2 regions of the Longispora urticae genome follow, and region 2 is predicted to be linked to the other one. Evidence: riboswitches for the same ligand, from Rfam matches in the RefSeq annotation. Region 2 holds a riboswitch; the other holds the start of a gene.

Region 1 (11,476 bases), on a different contig from region 2:
GGCCGCGGGGCCTTCCGCGGCTGTGCCCGGGGCCGTCGACGCCGGGCTCTCCGGGGCCGGCGACGCCGAGCCGGTCGGGACGCCGCCCGGTGCGCCCCGGATCCCCGAGGGCTCGATCCGGCTGCGGCTGGCCGTCTCCTACGACGGGACCGACTTCTCCGGCTGGGCGCACCAGCCGACCCGCCGCACCGTCGCCGGGGTACTGCTCGGGGAGCTGACCCGGGTGTTCCGGACCGTGGCCAACCTGACCGTCGCCGGCCGGACCGACGCGGGCGTGCACGCCACCGGCCAGGTCTGCCACATCGACGTGCCGGCCGCCGCCTGGGAGGAGCTCGCGCCCAGCATCATCCGCCGGCTCGCCGGGCTGCTGCCGGGGGATGTCCGGGTGCTGGCCGTGGAGCCCGCGCCCGAGTACTTCGACGCGCGGTTCGCGGCGCTGCGGCGGCGGTACGAGTACCGGGTCAGTGACGCCCCCAGTGGGCCGGCGCCGCTCGCCAGGCGCAACACCCTCGGTTGGCCCCGCCCGTTGGACCTGGAGGCTCTCAGTGCCGCCTCCCGGGGCCTGCTGGGCGAGCACGACTTCGCCGCGTACTGCAAACGGCGGGACGGCGCGACCACCATCCGCAACCTGCTCCGGCTCGACTGGCGGCGCGACCCGGACGGCGTCCTCGTGGCCACGGTCGAGGCGGACGCGTTCTGCCACTCGATGGTGCGCAGCCTGATCGGGGCGCTGATCGCGGTGGGCGAGGGCCGGCGGCCGGTGGAGTGGCCGGGGGAGCAGCTGGCCAGCTCGGCGCGGGTGGACGCGGTGGGGGTGGCGCCCGCGCACGGGCTGACCCTGGTGAACGTGGACTATCCGGCGCCGGGGGAGTACCGGGCGCGGATGGCGGTCACCCGCAACATGCGGACGCTCACCGCTCCGGACGGGTCGCCAGGGGCCTGAGGCCGCCGCCGGGCCGTGGCCTGGGGGCGGCCAGGGTCCCAAGCCTGGTGGTGGCCTGGGGCGCCCGGGCTCACGCCTGGGCGCGCAGTGCCACCTGCCCCTTGAGGTACGTCTCCGCCGTGTCGGTGAGGACCTGCTGCACCGCCGGGTCGGCCGGGTCGGGCTTCTTGCCGTCGGCGCGGGCCACGACGCAGTACACCAGGTAGTGGCCGACCGGGAGCCAGGACAGGTACGTCTCCGAGGCGGTGATGACGTCGGTGCCGTTGCCCACGGCCCAGCCGGCGATCGCGCCCTTGCCGGAGCCGAGCAGCGTCTTCGTGTCCGCCTTCGCGGCGGTGGCGGTGGCCGCGTCCTTGAAGTTGAGCACCCCGATCGTGGCCACGAACGTCTTGCCCGGCGAGAACAGGGTCGCGCGGACCAGCTGGGTGCAGCCCAGTTTCGTGTACGCCGTACCGAGGTCGCCCGTCGTGGCCAGCTTGCAGTCGGTCAGGGACTGGGTCTTCTGGATCGCGTACGCCCGGCCGTCGATGGCGACCGTGGCCGCGGGGAACAGCTCGCTCTCGGTCAGCGGGGACGGGTCCGTGGCCTGGGAGTTGATGTCCTTCTTGCCCGGGACCGGGGAGGCGGTGCCGCTGGGGGCGGCCGACGGCGGGGCGGAGGTCGGCGCGGGGGCCTTCGCGGCCGGCTTTTCCTCGTCGATCAGGAAGAACGCGCCGATCCCGAAGGCGAGCAGCAGGAGCACCGCCAGCACCCCGGCGAGCGCGCCCAGCCAGCCCTTGGAGGACCGCTTGCGGGTCGGGGGCGGCGGGTCGAACGCCGGCGGCGGGGCGGAGACGGGCTCGTAGGCCGGCTGCGGGTACGGGTCGGCCTCGGGCTGGGGCTGTTCCCAGCCGTACGGCGCGTACGGGTCCACGGTCTGCTGGCCGAACGGGGTGCCACCGGGCGGCGGGCTGTAGCCGGGGTCCGGGGCGGTCGCGTAGCCCGGCTCCGGGGCGTAGCCGCCCTGTTGGCCATACTGACCGGGGATGTACTCGTGGGAATCGTCCGGCTCGGCAGCTCGCCGCCGCCGGGGCTGGGACTGACCGGGGTCAGGGTCGTCGTAGCCTCGGTCGCCGTAGGTCATGCCCGCCAGGTTACCCAAGTGGTGCCCGGACAGCATCAGCCGAAGATGTCGGGAGAATGAGCGCGTGGACCATTTCTTCAGTGAGACACCAGCTACACCTGATAAGCGTCGGATTATTGACGTTTCAGTGGGCTCGTCCGAGTACCAGTTCATGGTGTCTTCAGGGGTTTTCTCCGCTAATCGGCTCGACCCCGGCACCGCTGTGCTGTTCCGGAAGGCCCCCCGCCCCGGTCGCGGCGTCTTCCTCGACCTCGGTTGCGGCTACGGCCCGATCAGCTGTGTGTTCGCTCACCAGTCGCCCAAGGTGACGATGTACGCGGTGGACGTCAACGAGCGCGCCCTGGAACTCGTCGAGGAGAATGCCCGGACCCTGGAGGTGTCGGACCGGGTGATCGCGGCCAAGCCGGACGGCGTACCCGCCGATGTGGTGTTCGACGGGATCTACAGCAACCCGCCCATCCACGTGGGCAAGGAGGCGCTGCACGACATGCTCCGGCTCTGGCTGCCCCGGCTCGGCCCGGACGCGCTGGCCTGGCTCGTCGTCGCCCGGCACCTCGGCGGCGACTCGCTGCGCGACTGGCTGGAGGCCGAGGGCTGGGTGGCGGAGAAGCACGCCAGCCAGAAGGGGTACCGCATCCTGAAAGTCGGTCGCGCGGAGACCGAGTAGGCCGGAGGATGCCACCGTGGGATACATAGACGTCGCAGGGGTCGGGTTCACGCTGCCGGATGGCCGTGAGCTGTTTCGGGACGTGTCGTTCCGGGTCGGGGAGGGCGCCAAGGTCGCGCTCGTCGGGCCCAACGGCGCGGGGAAGACGACCCTGCTGCGGATGGTCGCCGGCGACCTGCACAGCAAGGAGGGCGCCATCGCCCGGGTCGGCGGGCTCGGCGTGATGCGGCAGTTCTTCCGCCCCGTGGTCGGCCGGTTCGACGACGACGTGCCGTGGAGCATGGTCGACCGCGAGGACGCCACCCTCGCCGAACTCGCGATGACCCTCGCGCCGGTCCGGGTCCGGGCCGCCGGGCTCGCCCTGGCCCGCGCCGAGGCCGCGTTGTCGGACAGCGAGAAGACCCAGATGCGGTACGCGACGGCGCTGTCCGCCTGGGGCGAGGTCGGCGGGTACGAGGCGGAGGTCGCCTTCGACACCGCCAGCGTCTCCGTCCTCGACATCCCCTGGGACACCGCCCGGCACCGGCTCGTGCGCACCCTGTCCGGCGGCGAGCAGAAACGCTTCGTCCTCGAACTGCTCCTCCGCGGCCCCGACGAGGTCCTCCTCCTCGACGAGCCGGACAACTTCCTCGACGTCCCCGCGAAACGCTGGCTCGAACAGCGCCTCCGAGAGTCCCCGAAGAGCGTCCTGTACGTCAGCCACGACCGCGAACTCCTCGCCAACACCGCCGACCGGGTCGTCGCCGTCGAGGGCGGTTCCGCGTGGACGCATCCGGGCGGGTTCGCCAGCTGGCACGAGGCCCGGGTCAACCGGCACGACAGCATGGAGGAGACCCGGCGGCGCTGGGACGAGGAGCACCAGAAGCTCAAGGACCTGGTGCTGATGTACAAGCAGAAGGCCGCCTACAACGACGGGCTGGCCTCGCGGTACCAGGCGGCGAAGACCCGGCTCGCCAAGTTCGAGGGCGACGGGCCGCCACCGCTGCCGCCGAAGGACCAGGACATCCGGATGAAGCTCGACGGCGGCCGGACCGCCAAACGCTCCGTCATCTGCGAACAGCTGGAACTCGACGACCTGACGTTCCCGTTCGACTTCGAGGTCTGGTACGGCGACCGGGTCGCGGTCCTCGGCGCCAACGGCACCGGCAAGTCCCACTTCCTCCGCCTACTCGGCCGGGGCGGCACGGACCCGCTGGAGGTGCCCCTCGTGGAGCTGGCCCCCGTCGCGCACGGCGGGGTCGCCCGGCTCGGCGCGCGGGTCCGGCCCGGACACTTCTCCCAGGTGCACGACCGGCCCGAACTGCACGACAAGACCCTGGTCGAGATCCTCTGGCGGGGCGACGACTACCGGGCCGGCCGGGTCCGGCACGACGCGATGAACGTCCTCGGCCGGTACGAGCTGGCCGCGCAGGGGGACCAGACGTTCGGCACCCTGTCCGGCGGGCAGCAGGCCCGGTTCCTCGTCCTGATGCTGGAGCTGTCCGGGGCCACGTTGCTGCTGCTCGACGAGCCGACGGACAACCTGGACCTGGCGTCCGCCGAGGCGCTGGAGGAGGGGCTGAAGGGGTTCGAAGGGACCGTGATCGCGGTGACCCACGACCGGTGGTTCACCCGGGGGTTCGACCGGTTCCTGCTGTTCGGGACCGACGGGGAGGTCACCGAGGTGCCGGAGCCGGTGTGGGACGTGCGCTGACGCTGATGTGGGGCGCGCCGGTTCGCGCGCCCCGCCCGCCGGCTCAGGAGTTGTAGCGCCAGAGCTCCCAGCCGCCCGGCCCGTGGTGCGTCACGTGGCCGTGGTCCGGGTCCAGCCACTCGTCGCCGTGCTCCGTCGGCACCAGCATCGTCGGCTGACCGTTCCTGAGCAGCCGGTACGTGTGCCCCGGCTCCGTCCACGCGCCGCCCGCCACCGTCCAGGTCACGCCGTCGTGGTGCAGGCCGTAGCTCTCGCCGGGGACGAGCCAGTAGGCGTACACGCCGTCGCCCTCCTCCGCCTGGTCGTCGTGCAGGCAGAGCGTGAGGATCCGGTGCAGGCCGTCGGCCTCGTGGGTGTCCAGTGTGCCCAGTGCCGTCGCGGTGTCCTCCGTCATGACTGCCTCGCCAGCACCTTGACCCGGGACGCGCCGTCGCACACCGCCTGGGTGGTCGACCACACCTTCGCGGTGGCCAGTGCCTGCACCCGGGTGTCGAACACCGCCATCCGGGTGATCGGTTCGGGGAACTCGCCGGTGACCTTGGTCATCAGCACCTGGTACGTCATCGTCATGCCGCCCACCGTCCGTCCGACGGGGACGACGGTGCCACGACATTGGAACGACATTGAAACGACATTCCATTTTGGTACAGCTGTATAGGCGGAACCACGTCATCGGTACGACATTGGGACGACGTTTCCCGCTGACGCTGGATGAGGGAAAGGCGCGGAGGTAGCGTCGGAATCCGGGCTGCGGAAGGCGGGGGCGGTGGACCGGACTCGACTCGAATATCTGATCCGGCGGAGCGAACACACCATCGACGAGTGGTGCGCGCGGTTCGACCGGGCCGCGCGGGTCCTGGGCGAGCCGGCCACGCTGTCGACCCGCCAACTACAGCGGTGGATGGCCGGACAGGTGGGAAACGCCAGGCCGTCGGCGCGGCGGGTGGCGAGCACGCTGTGGCAGGAGCCTTTCGCTGTGCTCGTCGGCCCGGTCACCACTTCCGCCGTGTCGTGGCCGCGTTCGCCGGTTCTGGAGCGCACCGCCGCGCATGAGGCCGCCCTGGAGTCCACCGAACATGTTCGCCGGATCGGGGGCGCTGTGGACGACGCGACCATCGGACAATTGCAGGCGGAGGTGCGCCGGTTGGCGTACACCTATGTGGAAGTTCCGCCCTTGCTCTTTCTCGCCGAGGCACGCCGGGCCCGCGACTTCGCCTACACCCTTCTAGAACGCACCCGCCGCCCTGGTCAGTTGACCGACCTGTATCTCATTGCGGGCCAACTCTGCGGTCTGATGTCCTCCGCCTCCTTCGACATGGCGGCCTGGGCTCCCGCCATCGCCCAGGCGAAAGCCGCCTACCGCTACGCCGAACTGATCGACCACGCCCCGCTCCGGACCTGGGCCCGGGGCAACATGGCCCTGATGTCCTACTGGACCGGCAGACCGGGCCAGGCGGTCGTGCACGTCGAGGCGGCTCTCGCGAGCCATCCGGTGGGGGCGGCCGCCGCCGGACTGCGCTGCATCGAGGCCCGGGCCTGGGCCTGCCTCGGGGCCGCCGACAAGGTCCGCCTCGCAGAACGCGACCGGCACAGTCGGACCGTTCCGTCCCGGGCGCGCATCGACCTCGCGACCGCCGAGGTCCTGAACGGTCACATCGATGCGGCGACGAAGATCCTGAACCCGATGCAGCAGCGTGTGCACAGCCTCACCGAACGGTTGCTGCAGCTGAGGCAGGCTCTGGGCGGCGCGCGGTGGTTGTTCGACCGGCAGGCGACGGAGTTGCAGGACCGGATCCGGACCTTCCATCGCGAGGCGGACGTGCAGGCCCTACCGGAATGACCGCCATCGCGTGAGGAGTTCGGTCTCCTTGTCCGGTGCCAGCCCGTGCTCGTTCTGGCGTTCGTGGCGGGTCGGGTGACCGGTGCGGAGCCAGGTCCACGTGTCGGCGACTGTTTCCCGGAGCGGACGGCACTCCAGGCCGGCGGCTCGGGCGCTCGACCCGTCGACCGCCCAGGTGCCTGGTGCGGTCCGCCACAGCGGGATCTCCGTCCATTGGCGCACCTCCTGCGCGGTGAGCCAGTCCGACGGGATCCACACCAGGTCCGCAGTCCCACCTGTGACCTCGACGCAGGTCCGTAGTAGCTCGCCGTAGGTGGCGTGCGCGGGAGGGGCGACCGTGTTGTGGACGCCCGTGGCCTCCGCCGACGCCAAGCGGAGCAGGAACGTGGCGAGGTCGCGCACATCGATCGGCTGGACAGGCTGGTCGGGGCCGCCGGCCGCGAGCATCGCCCCGCCTCGGGCGGCGCGGAGCAGCAGCCACGGCAGCCGACCGACGTACTCGTGCGGACCCAGGATCACGCCCGGACGAAGGATCAGCGTGTCGGTGCCGAAGACCTGCTGGGCGACCAGTTCGCAGCCAGCCTTGAGCGTGCCGTAGCCGGCGGTCGGACTCATCGCGTCGATGGCCGGATCGGCCCGGCTCGCTGTCGGGGACGACGGCCACAACGATGACCCCTCCGAGACTGGAGCCGCAGGCCAGCCCTGGTACGCCGACACCGTGGACATCAGCACGTAGCGGCAGGCACACGGGCGCAGTGCCCTGGCCGAGCGACCCACGTCGGCGGGCTCGCGGGCACTCGTGTCCACGACGACGTCCCAGGGCCCGGCCTCGGTCAACCGGCTCAGGTCGGCGGTCGAGGTCCGGTCCCCGCGCACGGAGCGCACGCCGGGGACATCCTCGCCGGTCAGTCCGCGGTTGAAACACGTCACGGACCAGCCCCGCGCGAGGGCGCCCTCCGCCGCGTACCGGCCGAGGAGCCATGTGCCACCCAGCACCAGCATCCGCATGTACCCATCATCGCGGCGCCCGGCAAACCATGGTGAACGGGGCGTAGCCGTGCAGTGAGGCATCAGTTACGCGGCGCTTCCCTCCTCGGCTGAGGTGCGCTAACGTGTGCCGCAAGAGAACCCACGGGAGTCCGGTAGACCGGGCTGAGAGGGCGGATGTGAGCCGCCGACCGTAGAACCTGATCCGGATCATGCCGGCGCAGGGAGGAGATTCATCATGCTCGGTCGCCTCCATGTCCTCACCGACGCCCGACCCGGGCGGGACGCCGTCGCTGTCGCCCGGGCCGCGTTGGCCGCGGGCGCACCCCTTTTCCAGGTACGGGTGGAAGACGGCGTGCACGACCGCGACTTCCTCGACTTCGCCGCCGAGATCCGGGCGTTGTGCCGGGTCTACGGGGCGACGTGCCTCATCAACGACCGGGTCGACATCGCGCTGGCCGTGCAGGCGGACGGCGTGCACCTCGGCGCCCTCGACCTGCCCGTTTCCGTGGCCCGGCGGCTCCTGGGCTCCTCCGCGATCATCGGTGCGACGTCCCGCGACGCCGTCGGGGCCCGGGCCGCCCTGGTCGACGGGGCCGACTACGTGGGCGTCGGGCCCTGCTACCACACGTCCACGAAGGACGGACTGTCCGACCCGATCGGCCCTGCCGGGCTGGAGGCGGCGGCGCACGTCGGGCTGCCTGCCATCGCGATCGGCGGCGTCACCCTCGAACGGGTCCCCGAACTGCTGGAGGCCGGGGCGTACGGCGTCGCCGTGGTCGGCGCGGTCAGTGCGGCCGACGATCCCGGGGTGGCCACGAAGGCGCTGCTCAGGGCCCTGTCATGAAGGTCGCGGTCCAGGGGGCCGGGATCATCGGGTTGTCCGTCGCGTGGCGCGCGCTGTCGGCGGGCCTCGACGTCACGGTGTACGACGACGACCCCGCCCGGGGCGCCTCCAACGTCGCGGCCGGCATGCTCGCCCCCGTCGCCGAGGCCTACTTCGGCGAGGCCGACCTGCTCCGGTTGTCGCTGGCCAGTGCCGCGCGGTGGCCGGAGTTCGCGGCCGGGCTCGGCGAGGTCGGCTACCGCGACGACGGCACGCTGCTCGTCGGGCGGACAGGCGACGACCTGCGCGAACTCGCCCGCCTCCTCCAGCTGTACACGGACTGGGACCTGCCGGCCGAGAAGGTGGATCCGCGCGCGTTGGAGCCCTCGTTGACGCCCCGGCTCCGGGGTGGGCTGCTGACGCCCGGTGACCACCAGGTGGATCCGCGACGGGTACTGGCGGCGCTGCGTGACCGGGTGCCGGTGGCCGGGTACCCGCCGGACGGGGTCGATGTGACGGTGGTCGCCACCGGGGCCTGGGCCGGGCGGCTCGGTGGCGCGGCCGGCGTCCCCGGCGGGCTCGGCGGTGCGGTCGCCCCGAGCGGCGCGGTGGCCGGGTTGCCCGTGCGGCCCGTGCACGGCGAGGTGCTCCGGCTGCGCGGGAAGCCGTCGATCCGGCACGTGATCCGGGGCTACATTGACGGGAAATATGTCTATATTGTGCCGCGAAAGGACGGGGAGGTCGTCGTGGGCGCCACCACCGCCGAGCGCGGCTTCTCCACCCGGGTCACCGCCGAGGGCGTCCGCGACCTCCTCGACACCGCGATCGAGGTCCTCCCGGAACTGGCCGAGTACGAGCTGGTGGAGGCGCGGGCCGGCCTGCGCCCCGGTACCCCGGACAACGCCCCGCTGATCGGCTGGCTCGACGACCGCACGCTCGCCGCGACCGGGCACTACCGGCACGGCGTCCTGCTCGCACCCATCACCGCCGAGGTGGTCACGGCGCTGCTCCTGAACCGGGAACCCAGCGTCGACCTCGCGCCCTTCGCCCCCGGGAGGTTTTCGTGAAGATAGTCGTCAACGGCGTGGAGACCGAGTTCGAGGGGACGGTGTCGGCGCTCACCGGGGACCGGCGCGGGGTGGCCGTCGCGGTCAACGGGACCGTGGTGCCCCGGAGCACGTGGACGTCCACGGCGTTGGCCGACGGCGACGTGGTGGAGCTGCTCACGGCGGTGCAGGGTGGCTAGCCCGAACGGCGACCCGCTCGTCATCGCCGGCGAGACCCTGCACTCCCGACTCATCCTCGGCACCGGCGGCGCGGCCAGCCTCACCGCCCTCCGCGAGGCCGTCGAGGCCTCCGGCACCGCCATGGTCACCGTCGCCCTCCGTCGCCTCGACCCGAACGCCCCCGGCGGCCTGCTGGAGATGCTCGACGAGACCGGCGTGCGGATCCTGCCCAACACCGCCGGCTGCTACACCGCCACCGAGGCGGTCAAGCTCGCCCACCTGGCCCGGGAGGCGTTCGAGACGCACTGGGTGAAGCTCGAGGTGATCGGGGACGACCGGACCCTGCTGCCGGACGCCGTCGAGCTCGTGGCCGCCGCCGCCCGGCTGGTGGACGACGGGTTCGTGGTGCTGCCGTACACGACCGACGATCCGGTGCTCGCGCGGCGGCTGGTCGACGTCGGGTGCGCGGCGGTCATGCCGGCCGGGGCGCCGATCGGGTCGGGGGCGGGGATCCGGAACCCGTACAACCTCGCGTTGATCCGGGAGATGGTGTCGGTACCCGTCATCCTCGACGCCGGGATCGGCACCGCCTCGGACGCGGCCCTCGCGATGGAACTGGGCTGCGACGCCGTGCTGCTGGCCAGCGCGGTGACCCGGGCGGCCGATCCGACCCGGATGGCGGTGGCGATGCGGCACGCGGTACTCGCCGGGAGGCTGGCGGCCGGGGCCGGCCGGATCCCGCGCCGCGACTACGCCACCGCCTCCACCAGCCCGGAAGGGCTGCCGTCGTGGTGAGCCGCCGTGTGCCGCGTGCCCGGAGCGCGCCGCCGGCGCCCGCATCCCGTCCGACCATGGAGGCGTCCGATGAGTGACCGGCTGATCGTCGTCCTGGAGACCCCCGACCTGCACCTCGCGCGCACGGTGATCGACGCCGGGGTGACGCTGCTGGCGGGCACGTTCTTCGACCTGGAGTTCGACTGGCGGGTCGAGGAGCTCGGCGGCCGGGTGCTCACCCTCGGCCCGACCGCGACCCCGGTGCACGGCCGCCGGGACATGCTCTGGCGCTGCCACGGCCTGGCCGAGCTGCCGTCGGCCGCCGACGCGGAGTTCGTCAGCCTGTCGCCGATCTTCGAGACCGCCACCAAGCCCGGCTACGGGCCGCCGCTCGGCGTGGACGTGCTCGGGCGGGCCGGCCGGCCGGTCTACGCCCTCGGCGGCGTCGACGGTCCGGCCCGCGCCGCCGAGTGTGTGGCGGCGGGTGCGCAGGGGGTGGCGGTGCTGGGGGCGGTGTCGCGGTCGAGTGACCCGGCGCGGGCCGTCCGCAACCTGCTCACGGCCCTGGAGGCCGCCGCGCCGGCCGGAACCCGGGTCGGTGGCGCGTCGTGAGCCAGCCCCCGATCGCCCTCACCGTCGCCGGCTCCGACTCCGGCGGCGGCGCCGGCATCCAGGCCGACCTGAAGACCTTCGCGGCACACCACGTCTTCGGCACCTCCGTCGTCACGGCCTTGACAGCCCAGAACACCTCGGGGGTACTGGGCGTGCACCCCACCCCCCTCGACTTCGTGGCCCTCCAGCTCGACGCCGTCCTGTCCGACCTGCCCCCGGCGGCGGTGAAGACGGGCATGCTCGCGAGCGCGGAGGTGATCGCGTACCTGGCCACCCGGGAGCTACCCCACCTGGTCGTGGACCCGGTGATGGTGGCGTCCACGGGGAACCCGCTGTTCCTGGGCGCGGCCGACGCGTACCGGGTCCTGCTGCCCCGGGCCCTGGTCCTGACCCCGAACCTGCCCGAGACCCGGGCGCTCCTCGACCGGGACGTCCGCACGGTCGAGGACATGGCGGCCGCGGCGACCGACCTGGCCGCGCTCGGCCCGCGCTGCGTCGTCGTGAAGGGTGGCCACCTCGCGGGGAGCCACGGCGCGGACCCGGACGCCGTGGACGTCGTCTGGTTCGACGGCGAGCTGTCGTACCTGCGGGCGCCCTGGGTCAGTACCCCCAACAACCACGGCACGGGCTGCACCTTCGCGGCCGCGGTGACCGCGCACCTCGCACTGGGGTCCTCGCTGCCGGACGCGCTCCGGGCCGCGAAGACCTATGTCACCCGTGCCCTCGCCGGCTCGGCCGACTGGCGGCTGGGCTCGGGACACGGTCCCCTCTCCTGGAAGGAAATC
Region 2 (9,230 bases):
CTGGCGCTGGTCCGGCAGGTGGGAGCACCGGTTTCCCGTTCACCAGGTTGACCGTCCGCCCGGTGGCCTTCGCGTCGAGTGCGCCGCGCAGCCGGCCCGCGGTGTTCGCCGTCAGCCGGGAGTACGCCTCGGTGGGCGCGACGAACTCGTACCCGTCGAGTTCTTCGTCCTGCAATGTGATTGCCTCCGGGTCGGCGACGGTGCCGGCGTCGAAGACGAATCCGAACCAGGCCCGCCGGATGTCGGTGGGCGCCACCCAGTCCACGACCAGCAGCGCGCCCACGTCCAGTTCGAGGCCGAGCTCCTCGCGGATCTCCCGGGCGCACGCCACATCCGGCGACTCGTCGCCGTCCAGCACTCCGCCGGGCAGGTTCCAGTGCTCACGGTAGTTCGGCTTGACCAGCAGCGCCCGGCCCTGCGGGTCGGTGATCAGCGCCGCGGCTCCCGCCAGGAAACTCGGCAGGCTGGCGTAGTACTCGACCGGTTCCAGCCAGCCGGCGCGTTCCGGATTCACCCGTGGTCCCCGACGATGGGTCCACAAGCATGGCCGGCGGGTTCGCCCACCTAGCAGCCCGGCAGGCGGGTGATCAGGTAGAGCTCCAGCTGGTCGAGGGACACGCGTTCCTGGGCCATCGTGTCCCGGTCCCGCACCGTCACCGCGTTGTCGTCCAGCGTGTCGAAGTCCACGGTCACGCAGAACGGCGTCCCGATCTCGTCCTGCCGCCGGTACCGCCGCCCGATGGCCCCCGCGTCGTCGAAGTCCACGACCCAGCGCTTCCGCAGGTCGGCGGCGAGCTGCTTCGACCGAGGCGACAGCCGCTCGTTGCGCGACAGCGGCAGGACGGCCACCTTCACGGGCGCGAGCCGCGGGTCGAAGCGCATCACGGTGCGGCTGTCGACGCCGCCCTTGGTGTTGGGGGCCTCGTCGACGTCGTAGGCCTCCAGGAGGAACGCCAGCACGGCGCGGGTCAGGCCGGCCGCCGGTTCGATGACGTAGGGCGTCCAGCGCTCGCCCTTCTCCTGGTCGAAGTAGGACAGGTCGACGCCGGAGTGCTTGGAGTGGGTCTGGAGGTCGAAGTCGGTGCGGTTGGCGACGCCTTCGAGCTCGGAGAACTCGGTGCCGCCGAACCGGAACCGGTACTCGATGTCGACGGTGCGCTTCGAGTAGTGCGAGAGCTTGTCGGCGGGGTGCTCGTAGCGGCGGAGGTTCTCGGGCTTGATGCCCAGGTCGAGGTACCAGTTCCAGCGCTCGTCCAGCCAGTACTCGTGCCAGGTCTCGTCGGTGCCGGGCACGACGAAGAACTCCATCTCCATCTGCTCGAACTCGCGGGTCCGGAAGATGAAGTTGCCGGGGGTGATCTCGTTGCGGAACGACTTGCCGACCTGCGCGATGCCGAACGGGGGCTTCTTGCGCGCGGCGGTCTCGACGTTCTTGTAGTTGACGAAGATGCCCTGCGCGGTCTCGGGCCGCAGGTAGTGCAGGCCCTCCTCGGACTCGACCGGGCCGAGGTAGGTCTTCATCAGGCCGTTGAACATCTTGGGCTCGGTGAAGGTGCCCTTGTTCCCGCAGTTGGGGCAGTTCTGGTCGGAGAGAACGAAATCCTTCTCCGGGTACCGCGCCGCGAACTCCTCTTCCAGGTGGTCCGCCCGGAACCGCTTGTGGCAGCTCTGGCACTCGGTCAGCGGGTCGGTGAACTCCGCGATGTGCCCGGAGGCGGCCCACACGTCGCGGGCGAGGATGACCGCCGAGTCGAGGCCGACGACGTCCTCGCGCTGCTGGACCATGGACTTCCACCACTGCCGACGGACGTTGTCCTTCAGCTCGACGCCGAGCGGTCCGTAGTCCCACGCCGACCGGGTGCCGCCGTAGATCTCGCTGGACGGGAAGACGAATCCACGGCGCTTGCAGAGGCTGACGATGGCGTCAATGCGGTCGGCGGACATGCTGGTTCTGCTCCATCCGGCTGGCGGTCGGTGGCGGGGTGTCGACAGTGACCCAGAGTACCCGTGGGGTCAGATGTCGCCGCCGCAGACCTGGTACCGCTTGTCGGCCTGATCATGGATCACCCTGAATTGTCCGGCCTCGGTCCCGGACTCGTACCGGAACTGCACCCTGACCAGGCGCACCATCGCGGCCGGGTCGGCGTCGGTGGCCGGCCCCGTGCTGGTGATCGTGTAGCCGAGCAGCTTGGGGCGCTGCGAGGTCCGCGACGCGTACTCCTCGGATGTTTCGAGTTCGCGCAGGTCAGAGCACTGTTCGAGGTACGCCTTCGCGTACTCGCCCCGGATGAGCGGGTTCAGGTAGCGGCCGACCGCCGCCTCGCTCTCCTGGTTCTGTTCGGCGTCGAGCCACAGGGTCAGGCCGACACAGCCGGCGATGCTGCCGCCGACGCACAGCACGAGGGCCGCCGCGCCGATCCCGATCCCGGCCCACATCCGGCGCTGGTCGCGCTGGGTGGGCGGGGCGACGAAGGGGGGCTGGACGCCGGGGCCGGCCGGGGGCTGGGGGGCGACGGGTGCCGGCGTGCCGGGTTCGCCGTAGGACGGCTTGCCGTAGTCGACGGGCGACTGGGGCGGGGTCTGCTGGGGGACGTCCGGTCCGGGCGCGTAGCCCGGGGGCACCGCGTCCTGGGCGGTCTCCCGGGGCACCTCCGCGCCCGGGGGCTGGGGCTCGGTCACCGCCGGCCCTCCTCGACGTGCACCCAGTCCCCCTCCGCGACGACGAGCTCGCCGCCCGGTTCGAGGCTGGCGAGCACCTCGTACGCGCTGGGTTCCTCGATGCTCTGGGCGAGCAGCGGGGTCGCGTACATCTTCACGTCGAAGTTGCTGAGCGACCGCCGGTACGCGCCGACCGACTTCCACTCCGTGGCCACGCACCACAGGTCGGGTTCGTCGGGGGCCCGCCCGAAGCGGCCGGAGACGTACCCGGGGCAGGCGGCCAGCGCCCGGAGCGCGGCGTGCGCCCGTTCGGTGAATGCGGCGGTGTCGGTGGCGACCCGGAAGCGATTGACGACGAGCATGCCGTCAACCTACCCGGCTGTCCGAACCGGTAGGCGACCTGACTCACATCTTACGTAACCGAAGTTGACAATCATTCCCATTAGCGAGGAGAGTTGAAGGATGTTCACGCGCCCCCTCGCCCTCGTCGCCGCCGCCGTCCTGGCCACCGGCGCGCTCGCCGCCTGCTCGGGCGCGGACCGCGCCGACGTCGTCGTCTCCGCCTACCCGTTCCAGTGGGTCGCCGAGCGGGTCGGCGGTACCGATATCAAAGTGACGAACCTGGTCAAGCCGGGTGCCGAGCCGCACGACCTGGAGCTGACCGCCGCCCAGACCGCGCTGATCGCCGACGCGAAACTGGTGGTCTACCTGCCGACGTTCCAGCCGGCCGTGGACGACGCCGTCGCGCAGAACGCCAAGGACCGCGCGTTCGACGTGGCCGCCGTGCAGCCGCTCACCGACATCGTCGAGGAGGGCCACTCGGGCAAGGACCCGCACGTCTGGCTCGACCCGACCCGGCTGGCCACGATCGCGGACAAGGTCGCCGAGCGGCTCGGGAAGGTCGACCCCGACCACGCCGACGGGTACCGGACCCGGGCCGCCGCCCTGCGCGTCGAGCTGGAGGCGATCGACAAGGAGTACGCGGCCGGGCTGAAGAACTGCCAGCGCACCGAGATCGTCACGGCGCACGAGTCCTTCGGCTACCTGGCCGCGCGCTACGGGCTGACCCAGGTCGGGATCGCCGGCCTGAGCCCCGACGAGGAGCCCTCGGCCCAGAAGATCGCCGAGATCATCTCCTCCGCCAAGGCGCACAAGGCGACGGTCATCTTCACCGAGGCTCTGGTCAGCCCGAAGGTCGCGGAGACCATCGCCGCCGGGGCGGGCGCGAAGACCGAGGTGCTCGACCCGATCGAGAGCCTGCCGGAGGGCAGTTCGGACGACTACGCCAAGATTATGCGGTCCAACCTCGGCCAGATCCGTGCAGCACTGGGGTGTTCTTGATCCTGCAGACCCGCGACCTCGTCGTCGCCTACGACGGTCGGCCCGTGCTGCGCGGCGTCTCCCTGGGCATCGCGCCCGGCGAGGTCGTCGCGCTGCTCGGCGCCAACGGTTCCGGCAAGTCCACCCTGGTCAAGGCGTGCCTCGGGCTGACCCCCGTCGCGTCGGGCTCGGTCGAGCTGTTCGGTGAGCCGCTGGCGAGACTGAGAAACAGATCCCGGATCGGGTACGTGCCGCAGCGGGTCGGCGCCTCCTCGGGCGTCCCGGCCACGGTCCGCGAGCTCGTGTCGGCCGGCCGGCTGGCCCGCCGCGGCTTCCTGCGCCCGTCGACCGCCGCCGACCGGCGCGCCATCGACTCCGCGCTCGTCGCCGTCGGGCTGTCCTCGATGGCCCGGCAGCCGGTCAGCACCCTGTCGGGCGGCCAGCAGCAGCGGGCCCTGATCGCCCGCGCGCTGTGCGGGGAGCCCGAACTGCTGGTGATGGACGAGCCGACCGCCGGGGTGGACGCGGCCAGCCAGCAGGCGTTCGCCGCCGCGCTCCGCCAGTTCGTCGCGGGCGGCGGCACCGTGGTCGTCGTCCTGCACGAACTCGGCCCGCTGGAGCCCCTGATCACCCGGAGCGTCGTCCTGCACGGCGGGGTGGTGGTGCACGACGGCGCGGCCCCCGAACCGGCCCCGGGGCACGCCTGCCCGGACCACGTGCACGAGCACCCGCACGCGCCGGTCACCACCCCGCGCTGGGAGCTGAACCAGTGAATTTCCTGAGCTACGAGTTCTTTCAGCTGTCCCTGATCGGGGCGCTGCTGATCGGCCTGATCGCGCCCTCGGTGGGCATCTACCTGGTCCAGCGGAAGATGTCGCTGATCGGCGACGGGATCGGGCACGTGGCACTGACCGGCGTCGCGATCGGCTTCCTGCTCAAGACGTCCCCGGTGCTCACCGCCGTTCTCGTCTCGGCGGCCGGCGCGGTGGCGATCGAACTGATCCGGGAACGCGCGAAGGCGTCCGGGGACGTGGCGCTGGCGATGCTGTTCTACGGCGGGATCGCCGGCGGCGTCGTCCTCATCTCGCTGTCGAAACAGGGCACCAACTCGACCCTGCAGTCCTACCTGTTCGGCTCCCTGAACGGGACCTCCCGCAGCGACCTGACCGCGATGCTGGTCCTGGGCGCGGGGGTGCTCGGCGTGACCCTGCTCGGCCGGCCGTGGCTGTTCGCGGTGAGCCAGGACGAGGAACACGCCCGGGTGTCGGGCCTGCCGGTGCGGTTCCTGAACGTCCTGCTCGCCGTCACCACGGCGGTGACCGTCACGACGGCGATGCGTGCCGTCGGGTTGCTCCTGGTCAGCGCGCTGATGGTGGTGCCGGTGGCGACCGCGCAGCAGGTCACCCGGGGCTTCACGGCCACCCTGGTGGCGGCGATGGTGATCGGGGTCACTGTCTCCGGGGCGGGCGTGCTGCTCGCCGCCGAGGTCGACACCCCGCCCGGCGCGTTCATCGTGGTGCTCGCCGTGGGCCTGTTCGTGCTGGTCGCGACCTTCGCGTCCGTACTGCGCCGCCGCAGACCGGTGCGCGCTCCGAACGACACGGCCCATACCGAGCCGCCGGACGTCGTCCTCGGCCCGGTAACGTGAGTGTTATGACTGCGCCCTTACCCAGAAGCACGAAGCAGCGCTCCGCCGTGATGGAGCTGCTCGGCGAGGTGCAGGGCTTCCACAGCGCCCAGGAACTGCACGCCATGCTCCGGGGCAAGGGCGACAAGGTCGGCCTGACGACGGTGTACCGGACGTTGCAGGCCCTCGCCGAGGCCGACGAGGTCGACGTGATGCGCCCGCCCGGCGGCGAGCACCTCTACCGCCGGTGCGGCACGGGGCACCACCACCACCTGGTCTGCCGGAGCTGCGGCAAGGCCGTGGAGGTCGAGGGGCCGGCCGTGGAGCGCTGGGCCGAGAAGATGGCCAGCGACAACGGGTTCGTGGACGTGGCGCACACGTTGGAGATCTTCGGGACCTGCCCGGAGTGCGCGGCCAAGCGCGCCTGACCCGGGCCGAGGCATGACCCCGGCTCCCGCTGGGCCGGCCCGCTAGACGCCGGCCTTCGCGATGTGCGCGTCGAGCTGCCGGCGGACCTTGCGGCGCAGCAGGCCCGCCCCGCCCGGCATCTTCGTGACCAGGGCGGGCAGCCCGCCGAGCGCCTGACCGGCCCAGTACGTCAGGTCGAAGGCGTCCACGTGGTCGATGATCCGGGCGTCGTCGGCGAACCGGTACGCCGCGCGGACCTCGTTGACCACGGGGCGGGCCCCCACCGTGTACCGGGCCGTCCAGTGCGCCAGGGCCTTGGTGTCGCCGGTGACCCGGATGTCGGAGACCTCGGCGCGCAGGTCCGTGCTCCGGGAGGTCAGCATCTGCCACATCGCGCCGATCTCGGGGCCCCGCAGGTCGAACAGCGGGTCACGGAACCGGGCCTCGGGGTGGTAACACGCGGCCATGGCCGAGCCGTCCCTGGCGTCGAGGGCGGCGTACAGCGTGTCGATCGTCTCCAAGATTGCGGACATATGGTGCACCTTACCGGGATCTGAGGCCCAGAGTGGCCAGCTCCAAGGTGGCCAGTGCCGTCACGGTGTCCGGGTCCTTCGCCCGCCAGCCACCGGCGGGATCCTCGGCGGCCGCCCAGAGCTCGCGGAGGCCGGCGGTGCCCAGGGCGCGCAGGGCCAGCAGGTCCTCGCCGGCCGGCTCGTCGCGGAGCATGACGGCGGTGCCGGCCCGCCGGATCCACCGGGTCCGGGCCAGGATCCAGAACAGCAGGATCGGCACGGTGACCGCGACCCCGACCACGATCGCGGTGAACAGGGCGATCTGGCCGACCAGTTCGCTGCCGTCCTTGCCGGTCTCGGCCACCGACTGGGCGACCTTGGCCGCGTCGGCGAGCTTCTCCCCGAGCACCTTGCCGGCGAACGGGATCTTCCGCGCCTCCTCGGCCGCCCCGTTCAGCGAGTCGCGGAGACTGTCGCCGTCCTTGGTGACCCGGTCCGGGATCTGGGCGAGGGTACTGATGGCCTGGTGCAGCAGGTACGCCAGCCAGATCCACAGAGCGGTCCAGCCGACGGCGGAGACGTCCGCCACGATCTGCCGGGTGCGACGGGCCGGCAACTCCGCATAGAGCTTCATACCCCCCAGTGAATAGCAGACAGGGCGCCGAGTCCCGCATCCGTCCAAGGAATCTCACAGTTTCCGGATCCGGGGAAACGGCTGTTGATCTCCAGGTCACGGCCCTGTGCTGCTACGGTGGTGCCCGCATACGACAGGGGAGCGCGAACAGCGCTGAGAGTGCGGGCGACCGCTGACCCTCCACACCTGATCCGGGTAATGCCGGCGAAGGGAGTCGCTCCCCGGCTCACCCCTGGGAGACTTTCACTATGAGTACCAAATGGCGCACTGTGGACATTGTGGTGGTGGCGGTCCTCGCCGTCGCCTTCGGTGTCATCTTCTGGGCGATGGCGGGGCTCTGGGAGGTCGCCGGTAACGCGTTCACCTTCTTCCCGCCCGGCGCGACGATCATCTACGGCGTCTGGCTGCTCCCGGCCGTCCTCGGCGCCCTGATCATCCGCAAGCCCGGCGCGGCCGTGCTGGTGGAGTTCCTCGCCGCGCTCGTCTCGGCGTTCCTCGGCAACAAGTGGGGCATGACGGTGCTGCTCCAGGGCTTCCTGGAGGGCCTCGGCGCGGAGGTGGTGTTCGCGGCGTTCCTCTACCGCAGCTACAGGCTGCCGGTGGCGCTGCTCGCGGCGGCCGGCGCCGGGATCGCGGCGACGGCGTTCGACGTGGTGGCCTGGTACAAGGACTTCGCGTTCGCCTCCTACCAGCTGCCCTACGTCGCGATCGGCACCGTCAGCTCGGTGGTCGTCGCGGGCCTCGGCGGCTACGTCCTGACCCAGGCGCTGGCCCGCACCGGTGTCCTGGACCGGTTCCCCTCCGGCCGGGACCGCGAACTGGTGTGACCCGGCGAAACAGGCCCGCGTCCGCACCGGCCGGGCGGGGAGCGACCGACGCGCCCGGTGCGGCCGGCGGCGCGACGGTCGCCGCGCCCGGCCCGGCCGTGCGGCTGGTCGGCTTCGGCTGGCGGCACGGCGGGCGGCGGGCCTGGGCCCTGCGCGGCGTCGACCTGACCATCGAGCGCGGCGAACGCGTCCTGCTCCTCGGCCCGTCCGGGGCCGGCAAGTCCACCCTGCTGGCCGCCCTCGCCGGCCTGCTCCCGGAGGACTCCGGCGAACGCGAGGGCACCCTGACCGTCGCTGGCACGGCCGGCGTGGTCTTCCAGGACCCGCAGAGCCAGCTCGTGATGTCCCGGTCCGGCGACGACGTGGCGTTCGGGCTGGAGAACCTGGGCGTGCCGCGCGCGGAGATCTGGCCCCGGGTGGACGGCACGCTCCGGCTGGTCGGCTTCCCGTACCCGCGGGACCGGCCCGTGGACGCGCTGTCCGGCGGCGAGCAGCAGCGGCTCGCCCTGGCCGGGGCGCTGGTGGCCCGGCCGGACCTGTTGCTGCTGGACGAGCCGACCGCCAATCTCGATCCGGTCGGGGCGGAACTGGTCCGCGCGGCGATCGGGCGGGCGGTGGGTGACACGACGATGGTGCTGGTGGAGCACCGGGTGGCCGAGGCGCTGCCGCTGGTGGACCGGGTGGTGGTGCTGGAGCCGGGCGGCGGGGTGCTGGCCGACGGGGTGCCGGCCGAGGTGTTCGCGCGGCACGGTGGGGCGTTGGCGGCGGCCGGGGTGTGGGTGCCGGGGTTCACGGGGGCGGGGACCAGGGCCCCCGGTACCCGTCGAGGTGTGGTCGAGGATCTGCTGACCGGGGAGGGGCTCACCCTCCGGTATGCCGGTGCGACGACGACGGCCCTCGCTCCGACCGATGTCCGGGTACGCGCCGGGGAGGTCCTCGCCCTCGTCGGCCCCAACGGCGCGGGCAAGTCGAGCCTGGCGCTCCTGCTGGGCGGCCTGCTGGCCCCCACCACGGGCACGCTCACCTCGTCACTCGCCCCGGAGCCGCCGCACCGCTGGCCGGCGCGCGACCTGGCCCGGCGGATCGGTTCGGTGTTCCAGAACCCGGAGCACCAGTTCGTGACGAACCGGGTCGTGGACGAACTGACGCTGGCCGCCCCGCGCGAACGGGCCGAGGAGCTGCTCGAACGGCTGGGGCTGGCCCGGTTGGCGGCGGCGAACCCGTACACCCTGTCGGGCGGGGAG

Evidence for each region. Region 2 has a riboswitch for thiamine pyrophosphate ahead of PT931_RS07465 (ECF transporter S component). Riboswitches for the same ligand answer to the same signal wherever they lie in the genome.
Region 1: another riboswitch for thiamine pyrophosphate. It lies ahead of thiE (thiamine phosphate synthase); the one in region 2 lies ahead of PT931_RS07465 (ECF transporter S component).

Annotation. Positions count from the first base shown of each region.
Region 1 is NZ_JAQZSH010000035.1:246,998-258,473, reverse strand. It holds gene truA (tRNA pseudouridine(38-40) synthase TruA) at 101-943, shown strand; gene PT931_RS23725 (hypothetical protein) at 1,014-2,066, opposite strand; gene PT931_RS23720 (class I SAM-dependent methyltransferase) at 2,065-2,733, shown strand; gene PT931_RS23715 (ABC-F family ATP-binding cassette domain-containing protein) at 2,750-4,426, shown strand; gene PT931_RS23710 (hypothetical protein) at 4,470-4,820, opposite strand; gene PT931_RS23705 (hypothetical protein) at 4,817-4,996, opposite strand; gene PT931_RS23700 (hypothetical protein) at 5,193-6,266, shown strand; gene PT931_RS23695 (NAD-dependent epimerase/dehydratase family protein) at 6,255-7,274, opposite strand; TPP riboswitch at 7,388-7,497, shown strand; gene thiE (thiamine phosphate synthase) at 7,492-8,100, shown strand; gene thiO (glycine oxidase ThiO) at 8,097-9,146, shown strand; gene thiS (sulfur carrier protein ThiS) at 9,143-9,325, shown strand; gene PT931_RS23675 (thiazole synthase) at 9,318-10,100, shown strand; gene PT931_RS23670 (thiamine phosphate synthase) at 10,170-10,691, shown strand; gene thiD (bifunctional hydroxymethylpyrimidine kinase/phosphomethylpyrimidine kinase) at 10,688-11,476, shown strand, end outside; gene thiC (phosphomethylpyrimidine synthase ThiC) at 11,476-11,476, shown strand, end outside.
Region 2 is NZ_JAQZSH010000014.1:1,155-10,384, reverse strand. It holds gene PT931_RS07515 (NUDIX domain-containing protein) at 1-514, opposite strand, end outside; gene PT931_RS07510 (glycine--tRNA ligase) at 565-1,944, opposite strand; gene PT931_RS07505 (hypothetical protein) at 2,014-2,679, opposite strand; gene PT931_RS07500 (antibiotic biosynthesis monooxygenase) at 2,676-3,020, opposite strand; gene PT931_RS07495 (metal ABC transporter substrate-binding protein) at 3,121-3,999, shown strand; gene PT931_RS07490 (metal ABC transporter ATP-binding protein) at 3,990-4,751, shown strand; gene PT931_RS07485 (metal ABC transporter permease) at 4,748-5,626, shown strand; gene PT931_RS07480 (Fur family transcriptional regulator) at 5,632-6,033, shown strand; gene PT931_RS07475 (nuclear transport factor 2 family protein) at 6,076-6,546, opposite strand; gene PT931_RS07470 (hypothetical protein) at 6,557-7,159, opposite strand; TPP riboswitch at 7,285-7,389, shown strand; gene PT931_RS07465 (ECF transporter S component) at 7,408-7,986, shown strand; gene PT931_RS07460 (ABC transporter ATP-binding protein) at 8,085-9,230, shown strand, end outside.